Regions from separate parts of the Desulfitobacterium elongatum genome, predicted to be linked through region 1. Evidence: riboswitches for the same ligand, from Rfam matches in the RefSeq annotation. Region 1 holds a riboswitch; each other region holds the start of a gene.
What was found. Region 1 has a riboswitch for thiamine pyrophosphate ahead of thiC (phosphomethylpyrimidine synthase ThiC). Riboswitches for the same ligand answer to the same signal wherever they lie in the genome.
Positions count from the first base shown of each region.

Region 2: it holds a riboswitch for thiamine pyrophosphate, as region 1 does, so the genes downstream of both, thiD (bifunctional hydroxymethylpyrimidine kinase/phosphomethylpyrimidine kinase) here and thiC (phosphomethylpyrimidine synthase ThiC) in region 1, are expected to answer to the same signal.
Region 3: it holds a riboswitch for thiamine pyrophosphate, as region 1 does, so the genes downstream of both, ACZ42W_RS20195 (thiamine-binding protein) here and thiC (phosphomethylpyrimidine synthase ThiC) in region 1, are expected to answer to the same signal.

Region 1 covers NZ_AP038772.1:2,002,340-2,007,306, forward strand. The annotation lists gene ACZ42W_RS09485 (thioredoxin domain-containing protein) at 1-1,003, opposite strand, end outside; gene thiC (phosphomethylpyrimidine synthase ThiC) at 1,217-2,488, opposite strand; TPP riboswitch at 2,816-2,919, opposite strand; gene ACZ42W_RS09495 (hypothetical protein) at 2,976-3,056, shown strand; gene ACZ42W_RS09500 (sigma-54 interaction domain-containing protein) at 3,265-4,967, shown strand, end outside.
Region 2 covers NZ_AP038772.1:2,458,418-2,463,384, forward strand. The annotation lists gene cytX (putative hydroxymethylpyrimidine transporter CytX) at 1-1,139, opposite strand, end outside; gene thiD (bifunctional hydroxymethylpyrimidine kinase/phosphomethylpyrimidine kinase) at 1,136-1,939, opposite strand; TPP riboswitch at 2,022-2,133, opposite strand; gene ACZ42W_RS11555 (response regulator transcription factor) at 2,186-2,884, opposite strand; gene ACZ42W_RS11560 (sensor histidine kinase) at 3,070-4,503, opposite strand; gene ACZ42W_RS11565 (ABC transporter permease) at 4,512-4,967, opposite strand, start outside.
Region 3 covers NZ_AP038772.1:4,284,201-4,289,167, forward strand. The annotation lists gene ACZ42W_RS20185 (ABC transporter substrate-binding protein) at 1-286, opposite strand, end outside; gene ACZ42W_RS20190 (ABC transporter permease) at 327-1,109, opposite strand; gene ACZ42W_RS20195 (thiamine-binding protein) at 1,081-1,377, opposite strand; TPP riboswitch at 1,466-1,573, opposite strand; gene ACZ42W_RS20200 ((2Fe-2S)-binding protein) at 1,678-1,896, opposite strand; gene ACZ42W_RS20205 (VTT domain-containing protein) at 1,934-3,220, opposite strand; gene ACZ42W_RS20210 (nitrite reductase) at 3,463-3,843, shown strand; gene ACZ42W_RS20215 (ABC transporter ATP-binding protein) at 4,069-4,746, opposite strand; gene ACZ42W_RS20220 (ABC transporter permease) at 4,753-4,967, opposite strand, start outside.

The sequences.
Region 1 (4,967 bases):
CAGCATCTTCTGCTGAGTAGAAACCTCCTTTAGGAGAGGTCATATCCCGAAGAATGTAAGAGAAAATCTCTTGTGCTTTTAATTTATCCTGAGGTTGGTGTTGATATTGGTAACTTTCAAGATAAGCGATGGCAAGTAAGGCGTTATCGTAGAGCATTTTTTCAAAATGAGGTACAAGCCACTTCTCATCGGTACTGTAACGAGCGAAGCCATAGCCTATATGGTCATAGATTCCACCTTTGCCCATCATGTCAAGGGTAGTTCGCACCATCTTAGCAGCTTTTTCATCGGAATGGTCCTGTGCATAGCGGAGGAGAAAAGTGAGATTGTGTGGTGAGGGGAACTTCGGGGCACGACCAAATCCTCCATAATGACGATCAAAGGTCTTCGAAAAGGTCTGATAGGCAGTCTGAAGGATTTCTCTTGCCCAAGCCTCAAAATCATTCTCTGTAGGAGAGGTGAGTGGCTGCAGGCGAACTTCTTCCTTATGAGAGGTTATCGTATTAAAGATCTCATCTGCAGACTTGCGGATTTTCTTTTCGTCTGATTTCCAGAGTTCACCGATCTGGCTTAAGATATCCATTAAACCGGCTCGTCCGTAACGCCTTTGCTTAGGAAAGTAGGTCCCCGTGTAAAAGGGCTTTTTCTCAGGAGTCATAAGAATCGTAAGTGGCCACCCCCCAGAACCGGTTAGTGCTTGACAGAATTCCATATAGATATGGTCGATATCTGGACGCTCTTCCCGGTCCACTTTAATAGAGATAAAGTAACGGTTGAGGAGCACGGCCACTTCAGAATCTTCGAAGGACTCTCTCTCCATGACATGGCACCAGTGACACGTGGAATAGCCGATGCTTAGAAAGATTGGTTTATTTTCCCTTTTAGCTTTAGCGAACGCTTTTTCATCCCAAGGATGCCAGTCTACTGGGTTATAGGCATGTTGTAAAAGGTAAGGGCTTTTTTCGTTTATTAGTCGATTAGGTTGTTTGATAGTATTCACCACAGGACCTCCAAATTTAAATACATTTAGTTTTAGTATGTCAATATGAGGGACATTTATTTGTTGAATCATTGGAGGTTTCTTCATGGCATATGTTCCCATGGATAGGGCACGTTGAGACCATAGTTCGGCTCCATAGAAATCACACTAGTACATATAGTGTCCTCTGTTCTACTAGATGTATGTTAGCTTGGAACCGACGATGGACAAAATCTATTATAGAATGCGGTTCATAAGTCTCATAGAGCACATTTCTCCACACATAGTACAACTATCTTCATGGGTAGGTGAGGATTCTTTACGATAACGCTCTGCCTTTTCACGGTCGAGGGCTAAATTAAACATTGTCGTCCAGTCCAGCGCTTGTCTGGCCTGACTCATAGCTCTATCCCACTCGATAGCTCCGGGGATGCCTTTAGCGATATCGGCGGCATGTGCAGCAATCTTCGAAGCTATTATGCCTTCTCGCATATCGTCTAAGGTTGGTAGGCGAAGATGCTCTGCAGGAGTGACGTAACATAGGAAATCTGCCCCGGCAGCACCAGCAATCGCTCCGCCAATAGCACTTGTAATGTGATCATAGCCAGGTGCTATATCTGTGACCAATGGGCCTAAGACATAGAAGGGGGCGTTATGGCATAATTTCTTTTCCAATAATACATTCGCCTGTATTTCGTTAAGGGGTACATGGCCAGGGCCCTCAATCATGACCTGAACGTTTTTTTCCCAAGCACGTAGGGTGAGTTCGCCCAGCACAATTAATTCCTCTATTTGAGATGGGTCAGTTGCATCTGCAAGGCAGCCTGGGCGACAGGCGTCCCCTAAGCTTAATGTCACATCATGTTTTGCACAGATATCCAGGACATCGTCAAAATACTCGTAAAACGGATTCTCCCTGTTGTTAAGCTCCATCCAAGCAAATAAGAGGGAGCCTCCACGAGAAACTATATGAGTAATACGCTTGTTCCTTTTAAAATGGGTTACAGTTTGACGATTAAGTCCAGCGTGTATTGTCATGAAGTCTACACCATCACGGGCATGTTTTTCAACGACACTTAAAAACTCTTCTGGTGTGATATCTTCAAGTTTTTTATCTAGAAAGCCGATGGCATCGTACATCGGAACCGTGCCAATCATGACAGGGGACATGTCTATCACACGTTGGCGGAATTCTGTGGTTTTGCCATAGTTGCTTAGATCCATAATTGCTTCTGCCTTCATGTCAATCGCTTTTTGAACCTTATCTAGTTCCAGGTCGATATTAGCGCAATCCTTTGATATTCCCAGATTGACATTAATCTTGGTCTTTAGACCTTGACCAATCCCTTCGGGACTTAAGCTTCGGTGGTTACGGTTTGCCGGAATGACGACCGTACCTTGAGCAACACGTGAACGTATAATTTCAGATGATAAATTTTCCTTTTGGGCAACGATTTTCATTGCTTCGGTGATTTCGCCTCGTTTGGCAGCAGCCATTTGTGTAGTCATAGTGTAAATACCTCCATTTATTTTGTCTTGTTTTATAGAGAACATTGGATTCTCCTCTTCGGCGGGGCTAAGTATTCTAGCTATTGAACGCAAGTTTCTTTAAGGAAGTTGTTGATTTTTAAACGTCGTGTATTGTTCCGATGACCCCAAATACTCCGCATTCTTCTTTAGGTTTGTCGAGTTCGAAAGATCCATAGGGAATCCACCCTTAAAGTAAAAATATAACTTGTGTTTAAATGTGAAGGTGTATGGTTGAAATAAAAAAACAACTTACCCTTTAGGTAAGCTGTTCGTTTCAATTAGCTAAGTCTTGTTAGGAAATAGCCCTGTCTATACGATTTGCTTCCCTACGCTGGTATTAACCAGATCAGGTTCAAAGGGATAAGAGTAATAGCTCTTTCTCAGCCACCGTGGCACCCCTAGCACATTCAAATGAAGTTTTGTTTAGTATATAACGTTAAGCTTAGTTTGTAAATATACCTTTGATGTGGCTCATAAACTCGAAGGTCACCGTCGTCAATGTAAAAATATTTACGGACATACTTATAAACTACTGGTTGGGATATAAGGACCGATTCAAGATCAACCAGGTGATACAAATTATGGTATGGTTTTAGATTTTGACGATTTGAAGCAAGTAGTTAATACCAAAAATAATCAATAATTTATTAACTATATTATCTTTTAAGTAGAATTTCCATTTACACAAAATATTTACATTCCCGTATAAAATAGTATAATCAATGTAAGGCGTTCTTAGTAGGGGGGGCTTTTCAATGAACTATGATCTTTGCACTACATCTTACGAAGAATTAGTCCATGTATGGAATATGTTTGCAGATACAGGAACATTTAACAAGGGCTTACCCCGATTAGATGAATATACATCATGGATCAGATGCCGACACGAAAACATATGCGTACCTATTGTACCATTCTCAGAAGAAGATCAACTCCTGAAACGGGTCGTGAATGAACGATTGAAAACCAACTCCAAGCAGGTAATTAATAGCATTATTGACATTCTAAGCAAATCAATAAAATCAAAATATGCAGTTTTTCTTATGAATGCCGAGGGATTAATAATCGAAATCGTTTACAGAGGTAATGAAGCAATTCCCGTGGGGGATCGCTGTAATGAATTATATGCTTGCAGTAATGCCATTGATATTTCTACCCATGAGAAGAAAGTTTTAGAGGTTTATGGCTACGAACACTTATATCCCGAGGCTGGAAATTGGCATACGATTGGGAACCCGATTTTAAATTATGATAATAGTATTGCCGGAGGTTTGGGAATTGTTTGCGAAATAGAAAATGTTTCATCGATTGTACCCATCGTTAAAATTGGTTCCCAGTTAATTAGCTCGAAGTTGGTATTTGAGTATTTTGCGCATGAGAATATAAGCATGTTACTTGAAGAGATTCCTGAGCCCGTGATTGCAATTAATGAATATGGGGTTATTATGAATGCCAATCAAGAGACGTCTAGTTTTTTAGGGTTAAAACGGGAATTACTTATAGGAAGAAAAGTTTGTGATTATTTAGTTGGAGATGTGGATTATAATACGCTTTATTCAGTCACTAAAGGTTTTAATGTGTTTAATAATGTATATGTCCGTGTCAAAGACAGAAGTCACCATGTCGTGATGAAAAAAAGCATTATTTGTGATTATATAGGTAATCCACTGATATTAATAAAATTTAGCAATAAGCAGTTTATATCCAAAAAATCTGCGGTTAATACTAACATTGATCAGTATTATAGATTTGATGATTTAATCGGTGACACTAGTCCTATTCGGATCGTCAAGAATATAGCTGCTAAAGTAGCAAATTATTCAGCCAATATCCTGGTTGAGGGAGAAAGCGGCACCGGTAAAGAATTAGTGGTTAGGGCTATCCATAGTGCCAGTCGTCCCCAGGGTCCCTTTGTTGCCGTAAACTGTGGCGCTTTTAACAAAGAATTATTGCAGAGTGAGCTTTTCGGTTATGAGGACGGTACTTTTACCGGCGCCAGAAAAGGGGGTAAACCCGGTAATTTTGAAATCGCTAATGGAGGTACCCTATTTCTTGATGAAATCGGTGAAATGCCATTAGACATGCAAGTAAGTCTTTTAAGATGCCTGCAGGATAAAACTGTTACCCGGGTAGGCGGAACTGAGCCCAAAAAAGTTGACTTGCGTATCATTGCTGCCACCAACCAAAACCTATATAAACAGGTTAAGGAAGGCAAATTCAGAGAAGATCTTTACTATCGGCTTAATGTGATTGAAATTACCATGCCTTCTTTGCGGGACCGGATCGCTGATTTGCCTGTGTTAAGCGATTATCTTGTCAAACAATTCATGTTAGAACATGGTAGTACAGTTGATATGAAAATTACGCCCGAAGCTATGGAATGTATGAAAAAATACAACTGGCCCGGCAATGTTCGGGAACTGAAAAATGTTCTTGAAAGAGCGATTATTTATGCTGA
Region 2 (4,967 bases), 460 kb from region 1:
ATCGTCGCTCCTAAGATAAAATCAAGCTTAATTATTTGATAGTATATAATCGTACCCAGAGTACACACTGCAAGAGAACCCCAGTGGACAAAGTTTCCAGTGTCTATCGATTTCTTTTTGAGTATGAAATAATCGGTCAAGAGTATCGCAAAGAGGGGTGCAAAAACAGAACCGATCGCATACAGGAAGGTTTCGTAGTTCTCCATAGGCAAGGCAATGGAGAGGGCTGTTCCAATCGCGGTTATGACTAATGCCACGTATTTTTCATTTAACTTAGGAAAAATATTGGTAAATGTGACTCCAGCAGAATAAGCATCTAAAAAGGTCGTAGTTATCGTAGCAAGAACAATGATTCCTAGGGCAACGATTCCGAGATTCGCTGCGATCAGCATGCCTGAAGGGTCTGGGTCATTTGCGACAATGGCAGAGCCCAATCCAATGATGTACATCCAGCTACTTCCGATAAAGTAGCCGAGCCAACTCCCCCATGCCCCTGCTTGCTTCGATTTAGCATAACGGGTATAGTCAGCAATTAAAGGTATCCAGGATAAGGGCATCACGACCGCTAATTCAAGGGCTGATCCAAAGGACATTTCCCCTGTAGTAGGTCTTAAGAAAAGTTCGTTATTGCCGAAGATGATTACGCTTAGAACAAGGGTGAGGACAAATAGCAAGACGACCGCAATGTGGTTAAGTCTCTTCCATCCCCTATCCTTTCCTAACCAGACCCAAACAAAGATAAAGGCTCCTATGATGAGACTCCAAAAGGTCTGATGATCAAAGGACAACGTAATTTTTGTGATTTGGTTTACCGAGCGTGCCCCTGAAAGAATCATGATTGCTGTCCACCCGAGGAGCTGTAAGACATTAAGTGCGGAAAAGATATACGAACCATACTGACCAAAGGAGATTCGGGTCGTTACTAAGGCAGGAATTCGTTTTTCCGTTCCGATGATTCCTGCGAGTACAAGCAAGGTTGTACCGACTAGATGTCCTAAGAGAATTGCACCTAATCCGAGCTTAAAGCCCAGGGGTGCAAGAAGCCCACCCGCCAAAATTTCTGCGACTGAAATGGAGGCGCCGAACCAAAGGGTTGTAAAATTGAAAAAGCCTAAGTTGTTTTGCGTTTCAGAGTTCATTCTATTAAGCCTGCCTTCTTATAAAGTGTGTAGAAGTGATGCGTGGGGCCCACTCCTTTCCCGATATCGAGGGAATGCTGAATTGCGATTGTAATATATTCCTTCGCTTCTTTCACTGCTTGAGCGATATCATAGCCGAGCGCAAGATTGGAAGTAATCGCTGAGGAAAGGGTACAGCCCGTTCCATGAGTATTTTTCGTTTGAATCCTGGATGCGGAATAGTAGGTATATTCCTTGCCATTAAACAAAATATCTGTAGAACTGTCTTCAAGGTGTCCCCCTTTAAGAAGAACATTACTAGCACCCATCTGATAGATCATTTGTGCAGCTTCTTCCATATCTTTTAAGGTACGGATCCTTCGCTTAGTCATGACCTCGGCCTCGGGGATGTTAGGAGTAACAAGGGTCGCTAAAGGTAAGAGTTTTTTGATAAGGGCTTCTTCAGCATCTTGATTTAATAAGTGGTAACCACTTTTTGATACCATGACAGGATCCACCACGATATTTACAGGGTTGTAGCGTTGTAACTGTTCCGCAATGACCTCAATTGTCGGGATTTTTGAGACCATTCCGATTTTCACGCCATCAACTTCAATGTCTTCAAAGATGGCTTCGGTTTGCTTAACAATGACTTCTGAATCAATGTCTTGGACCGCAAAGACTCCCTGTGTGTTTTGTGCAGTAACCGCAGTGATTACACTCATCCCAAAGACCCCATGCGCGGAAAAGGTTTTGAGGTCGGCTTGGATTCCCGCCCCACCACTACTATCTGAGCCAGCGATTGTCAGTACTTTCTTCATATTTCATTCCTCCTTGTCTGTGAGCCATTTCTCCACTTCAAAACAAAAAAACTCAACCCAGAATAGGGTTGAGCTCTTTTTTAAAACAGAGTGTAACGCTACCTACGCTGGCATTATCCAGTTCAGGTTAAAGGGTCTTAGACTTTGTTGGGTCTATATCTCAGCCGGCCTTTCCAGCTCCCCTGCCTTAAGTATGTGGTTGTAAATTCAATCTAGCACTCGTTAGATGAGATGTCAATAGCTAAGTCATACTCTGAACCGGTACCCCGCTCCCCAAACGGTCTCAATATACTGAGGTTTCGAGGGGTCCGATTCGATCTTTTCACGAATTCGTGCTATATGTACTGTGACGGTAGCTGAATCCCCCAAAGATTCTAGCCCCCATATACGCTCAAAGAGATCCTCCCTGCCGAAAACTCGGTTAGGGTTCTGTGCTAAGTATAGTAGTAGATCAAATTCTTTCTGGGCTAAGTTTACTTCTTGGTTGTTCACGAAGACTCTGCGCGAGTCTTTTTCTATTCTCAGGCCGCGAATCGTTATGGCAGTCCTCTTTTTAATCCCTTCACTGAAACGGTGTTTAAGTCGTTCATAATTATCGATATGAGCTTTGACTCGAGCGACAAGTTCCCCGGGACTAAAGGGTTTGGTGATATAATCATCTGCCCCAAGGCTAAATCCTTTAATCTTATCAATCTCTTCCTTCTTGGCAGAAACGAGGAGAACTGGAATATCCTTTTCATCCTTCATGCTCTTTAGAATTTCTAGGCCATCAAGCCCAGGCAACATAATATCTAGAATGATGAGATCATACTCGTTATTCTGAATGGCTCGAAGTCCATCTACACCGTCGGCGCATAGGGAAACATCGAACCCAGCAACTTCCAGATAGTCTCTTTGAAGCTCTGCAATGCTGGAGTCATCTTCTACAATTAGAATCTTTTTCACTCGAGCTCCCTCCTAATAAATTACTTAAAGAACATGTACTTGACCCGTAAGTGTAGCGAATTTCACAGTACGAAAGTCCGATTGTCCGATTGTCGTGAAGACAATTGCACTTGTTTGATGACAACGCACTGGTTTCGTAGGTTTCGAGCTTAGCTGAACAATTGTGCGGAAGAACATCAGCTTTGTTAAATCCTCGGTAGCGAAATCATAATACTTGTTCCTTTATCCTTATGGCTAACAGCCCAAATTTGCCCTTCATGCCCCTCCACAATCTGCTTCGCGATGGCAAGTCCTAAACCGCTTCCCTTGATCTCACTTCGCGCCGTATCAGAGCGATAAAACCGATCAAAAATTTGAGGAACATCCTTCTCTGGAATCCCTGAGCCGTTATCTCGTAATTCGATGATCAGACTAGAATGAGTTTCTCTAAGAAAGACTGTAATCTGCCCCACTTCTTTATCCATGTACTTTCGCGAGTTATCGAGGATGTTCATGATGACTCTTCTCATTCGTTCTCGGTCGAGGAGAATTTCCCTCCGTTCTTTAAGTTCACTCACGAAAGAAAGTTTAATATTGTTTTGTTCTAACTCGTGTTCACTTTCGAGTAAGCCATCTTCGAGAAACATCGCAACATCCGTTCTCTCAAAGTTATAGGGAATTTGATTCATATCAAGCTTAGCGTAGAGCAGTAGGTCATCAATCATGGTATCGACCTGCAGAGCCTTAATATAGATGGTTTTCAGGTACTTTTCCTTCTTCTCCAGAGTTTGAGGGATACCATCAAGTAAGCCCTCGACATAGCCTTTGATAGACGTGACCGGGGTTTTTAAATCATGAGAGATACTTGAGATAAGTAATTTACGGTTGTCCTCATACTTTAACTGTGTATGGATTGATCCCTTCAATTTTAGTCTCATAAGTTCCAGATCACGGCAGAGCTCTTGAATTTGTTCATCCCCTTCTTCGACAATCGGATGATTTAAATTTCCCTGGCTAATCTCGGCGGCAGCCTTTTGCAGATGAGTAAGAGGCCTTAAAATACTACGACTAAACTGATAGGAGACAATGAAGTTCGTAATCACAAAAGAAAGTGCAAAAAGTATCCCTGCAAAGAGGAGTAAACTCGTGAGATCCATTACCGACCCATCAATCGGGGCAAGGAGCAGAATGTTTCCAGCTGCTCCATCATGAAAATTTAAATCAAGGGACTGCACAGTGTAGGATACATTCCCGATAGGCACAGACGCTCTTCCACTTTTGGGATTCGAGGCTTTAATGAACTTTGCTACATCGATTTTATTGAAATTTCGTGAAGAAAAGAGAATTTGATCGTCCTTTAAAATGACGACTTCTCCGTTAATTCCTGCAAGGCGCTCTTGTAAATGGCTTTGAAAGCTTACGTCCTTCACGACTTCAGGATTCACTCTCAAAAGACTTCTCTCACCGCCGATGAGTTCGTACTTGATTTCAGTTAAGGTCTGTACACTTTCAAAAGGTAGACTCTTATCGGATATCTTTCCCACGATAAAGATAAAAGCCAAAACACTAATAACAGTAATCAATACGGGAATGATTACTGTTGAAGCGTTGGCTAGAATTAAGCGCCGTTTGAGATTCATGCCTTCACCTAAAACTCTTTTTTATCAAACAAGTAAAAACCTGCTGTAAATAACATTATAGCATATCCAGCCATAATCAATAATTGCCGAAGAATTTTACTCCAGGGGAAAGAGTTTGCTAACCAGATATTATACCAATCCAGATAGGACGTGATAAACAAGCCAGAGTATTGGGAAAAGGCTAGTCCTAAAACCTTAAGAACCGCAAAGGCTAAGATGGCCACAAAAAAGACAGAAATTCCACTCTTAAAAAAATTAGCTAATAGCACAATCGCCAAAGCAAGAACAAGCATGGGGATAAAGCTCACAAAATAAGAGAGAAGCGTCTTAGCAAAAGCCCCAAACGTTGCAGAATTCGCATTGAAAAGGAATCCGGCAAAGGTGGAAAATACAAGTAGTAATAGAAGATTAGCTAAGATAAAGAATGCGATGGCGGTAATTTTCGCACTAAAAATCTTAAATCG
Region 3 (4,967 bases), 2.3 Mb from region 1:
TCACACCGAACTCTGCCTTCCCTGCTGCAACCAGTGACAAAGCCCCGCCTTCGGGCGGCTGAATAATATCAACATCGAGTCCAGCATCCTTAAAATATCCCAGTTCCTTGGCTACATATAATCCGGTATGATTGGTATTTGGGGTCCAGTCCAATACGAAGGTAATTTTCTTTGTTTCTTTTTGAGCTTCTTGCTGAGCCGGTTTAGCCGTATTATTCTGTGCACAACCAGCCATTCCCAGCACCATTAAAACAATTAGCATCAAGGCCACAATTCTCTTTTTCATTTTAGGTCTTCTCTCCTTCTTCACTTTAGGCAAGTTCAATTTAAATATTTCCATTCTGTTCATGCTCAGCATGAGCCCAAGGCATCGCCTTTCGTTCCAACAGCTCTACGCATTTCATGAGCAGCAAACTTAAGATAATAATGAGGAAGATGACAGCGAACATTTTATCAAAGGAATAGGATTTTCGTACGCGTGTCATATAGACTCCCAAGCCACTGTTTCCGCCCAGCCATTCAGCTATGACAGCACCCACAATAGAATAGGATACGGATATTCTTAGGCCCGAAAAAAAACCTGGTAAGGCGTTGGGCAGCTTAATATAACGATATATTTGCCACTTCTTGGCCCCCATAGCGCGCATTAGATTCATGGCATCGGCATCAGAGGATTTGAATCCGCCCAAAAGAGCAATGGTCATCGGGAAAAAACACGCCAATACCACGAGTGTAATCTTGGGTGCCATATCATACCCTAACCATAAGACCAGCAAGGGAGCTATCGCTACAGTAGGAATGGTCTGTGAGATAACCAAAATGGGATGCACTGCTTTATACAAAACCTCGAACCTATCCATAAAAAGGGCGATGACAAACGCTAAAACAATGCTGATACTTAACCCTGCAAACGCTTCCGTCAGGGATATCGAGGCATGCTTCATCAACTCAGAAAATGAATTAATAAATGCTCGGATTACATCCATGGGCGATGGAAGCATGAACTTAGGCACTAATCCGGTTTCGGTCACCAAGTGCCATATCAGCAACAAACATAGTAAGAGCGCTGTCGGATAAAGCTTATTGGTGATGCTTTGTAACCTTTTCATCGATCGTCAAAATCCCGCCTTCCGGCTTATAGCTTATTTTTACATAGGACATCACACTGGGTGCACCTTCCTCGATACAGATCAATTGGCAACGTTTTACGATATCCATGAGCTCTTCATACTCTCCTTCAATGGTCGATTCAAAGGGCCCCACGAACACCTTTAATCCGGTAGATTTTAAGTACGCAATAACTTTGTCCACCACACGAATCAATTCTTCGCCTTCTACCTTCGGCAATACTTGGATTGCAACACTGGCATTAATCATTAGCTTCTACTCCTTTGAATTAATTTAGTAAAATAAAAAAAACCTTCCGACGAGCAGAAGGTTTTCATTCACATGATTCATGGCATATAGCCACATGCGTTTTCATTCCCTCCGCTAGCATTACCTAGTTCAGGTCAATGGGTCGGAAATCACATTTCCCTCTCAGCCGATTTGCTCAGCTCCCCTTAACTTATTCTTTTAAATTATCATAGCATCCAGGTATAACGAGTGTCAACACATAGCGAGATCAATGTCTCACATAATTGAACGAGTTCAAAGAGCCAAAATAGTTGCACAGATTCAATAAAACGATCTACTCTCATTTAATAGTCCTTGGATTTTCTCCGTACAGCGTCTACCACCACAAGATCCTCCGCCTGCATCCGTAGCCTTCTGAACTTCTACAACCGTTTTTGCCCCATTTCTTATAGCCTTTTTTATAGTAGCTCTCGTAATTCCTTTACAGATACAAACTTTTGTAAGTTTATCGAGTATTTCTGAATCTAAGTCTTGTTCCATACTAGCCTCACTTTCTAATCATTAGGAGTTATCCGTCTTACTTTTTATCACTCGGGATTTTCGATAATGCACGAAAAACTTCCATCAGCACAATATTTATACTTAACCATATTCCGCCAAAGACATAACCCGCTACAGCATCACTCGGATACTGAGCCTGAGAAAATATTACGGTTATACCCGTGACTATACAGACACCTAGTGTAAGGAAGAACAATAACGTTCCAAGCCACCTGTTCTTGGCGTGTCGCAGTACCATAAATGAGACAAAGCCATAAACAACTACGGCTAATAAGGTTTGTTGACTCGGAAAGGTGTATATATTTCCACCGAGTGGACCCACACGATGAAAGATAAGCCTTAATCCCTCTTCCAAAAGTCCTCCACCTAAAACGGTAATCAAAAGAAATCTCGTTTCAAGGAGTCGATTCCTACCTTTAAGGATAATCCACACCAAACTCAGTAACGTCAAGGCGAGCAAGACTTCTGGAGTCGTTGGAAGCTTAAACAATCCCATAATAGAGGACCAGTTTCCTGGGAAGATCATGCTTATAAGGTAAGTAACGATCATATCAAATTGACTAAATTCATGGGCTAAAAAGTCCTGAATGAGTCCAATTAGGACAATTGATAAAACAATGAACATTGTGGCAACCCCAACGATTGCCACTTTTATCTTCCCAAGAAAATGAAATATTTGAATACCCTTTTCTAAAGACTTAATAATAAAGTCGATGATAGTTTTCTTATACCTCCGATAAACATAGATACATAATAAAACTATCGCAAGTACAATGCCACTAATGATGAGGTATTTTTTGATTGAACCATGGAACTTCTCCCAATTAGATCCTAAAATCTTGCCTAAAGAGATAAAGGTACCTGTCCAAATAAATGCTCCGATGTAAGCATTTAATGCAAATTTCTTATAAGGTATCTTGGCAATCCCTGAAAAGTATCCGGTTATGTGCCTTACCCCAGGAATAAAGTAAGCAATAACCAGTAATCCATTTCCATACCTATCAAACCAATGAGAGGTCTTCTCCAACTTAGCTGGCCCTATATGAAGATAAGAACCGTATTTCTCAAAAAAGGGAATACCTAAACTTCGACCAATAAAGTAAGAAATCGTGATGCCAGATATAACTCCCAGTGCTGCGACAATAATACTGATACCCCAATTCAACTTTCCCTGAAATACAAGAAACCCACAGTAGGTCATTAAGGTTTCTCCTGGTGTCGGGAAAGCTATAAGTTCAAGCATTAGTGCAACAAATAATACGACATATCCATAATGATTGAATAAATCAGTTAAGAAATTCATTAATAATCTCCCTGTTAAGGCCTTAACCTGCATCATTTACTAGGTTAGCATTATCTGGCGAGACATATTCTATGTAACCTATTCATCCTTACCCTACCCCGGATGGGCTCACATGGATAAGCTGTTCCATCTATGCCTTAAACTTTCTCCCAATTAAGAACTTTCATAATAAAGCGTAAAGTTCATTTTTATACTCTATCGTTGTATAATAAACAATAAAAATGAATTTAGAGGTGTTAAAAATGTCCTCAGAGATTGAAGATAAAGAAAAGATGATAAAAACCTGTCAAGACATCTTGGAATCCTGCGATAAGCCGTTTGTCTGGGAAGACGAAGGTCCCTATGAAAAGGGCAGCTATAAAAAGCCTTTTAATCTTTTTTTCCCGCATCCACAAATAGATAACGAGTTAAATAATTTGTTTGAAACATTTTCGAGTTCAAAAAATTTGTACGACCAGATAAAAGCAACATGTACACTTGACGAGGAATGGGCTGAATATGGCACTTATGGCTTGGATAGAGATTTTACTTGTACCTTCAGTAAGTTCACCCTAAAACCAGAATATGTCGATCAAGTCAAAGCTTATTTTAGTCATCGTCTTAGCGAATTACAGAGAGCATAAGTGCAATAGAATCGAAAATTTGGTGTTGAACATCCTAAATCTCTAATTAAGATAGGCGAATTCTTTCCCAGGAGTGAACGACTCAATTACAGTACTTACATACAATGGGGGTGTCTCATAATAATGAGATGCCCCTTTTCTTTTGTCTAATATCTCATTCTTATTCAAATGATGGTATTCACCTTATTAAGGAAACCCTATCATTTTTCAAAAGCAAACTACTCTTTACAAAAGCATACTATTCTTCCCCGCTTCGATTATCTGCCCTTTTTCTAAGATCACGACCTGATCAGCAAGACATTTAGCATCTTCCCTATCATGCGTCACAAAAATCGATGTAACCCCCGTCTCCTTCAAAATTCCATTCAACTCTTCCCGAATCGAATGACGCAAATGAGCATCTAGATTACTAAAGGGTTCGTCAAGCAATAGGATCGACGGCTTCGGAGCAACCGCTCGTGCAATTGCCACCCTTTGCTGTTGTCCTCCACTTAATTCATAGGGATAACGCTTAGCGTAATCCTCTAAATGTACAAGCTCCAACATTTCTTGGATTCGTCCATTCTTTTCCTGTTTACTCAAATCCTTTAACCCAAACTGGATATTTTCCGCTACCGTCATATGAGGAAATAGTGCATAGTCCTGAAATACCATTCCAATTTCCCGTTTTTCTGGAAGAATGAATTCATGTTCATCAAATAATATCTTTCCATTGATTTGCATCTGACCCTTTAGGGGATATTCAAGTCCTGCAATAAGGCGCAAAACCGTACTTTTACCACTTCCACTTTCCCCCAAGATACACGTTACTTCACCCTGATCCATATTAAGATTAAAGTCCTTAACATTATCAACCGTAGAATTTTTATATCGAAAGGATAATCCTCGTATTTCAGCAAACAATGAGATTCACTCCTTATCTCCAAGTTTATTCAGTAGATACACTGACCCAATGCTGACTAGAATGATCAACAAAGCAGGAATTGCGGCCTCATGGATCATCTCATCCGTGGCATACTCATAGGTTTTCGTGGCAAGGGTATTAAAATTATAGGGCCTTAAGATGAGGGTTAACGGAAGCTCCTTGACGATATCCACGAAGGTTAACGCCAAAGCACTGACCA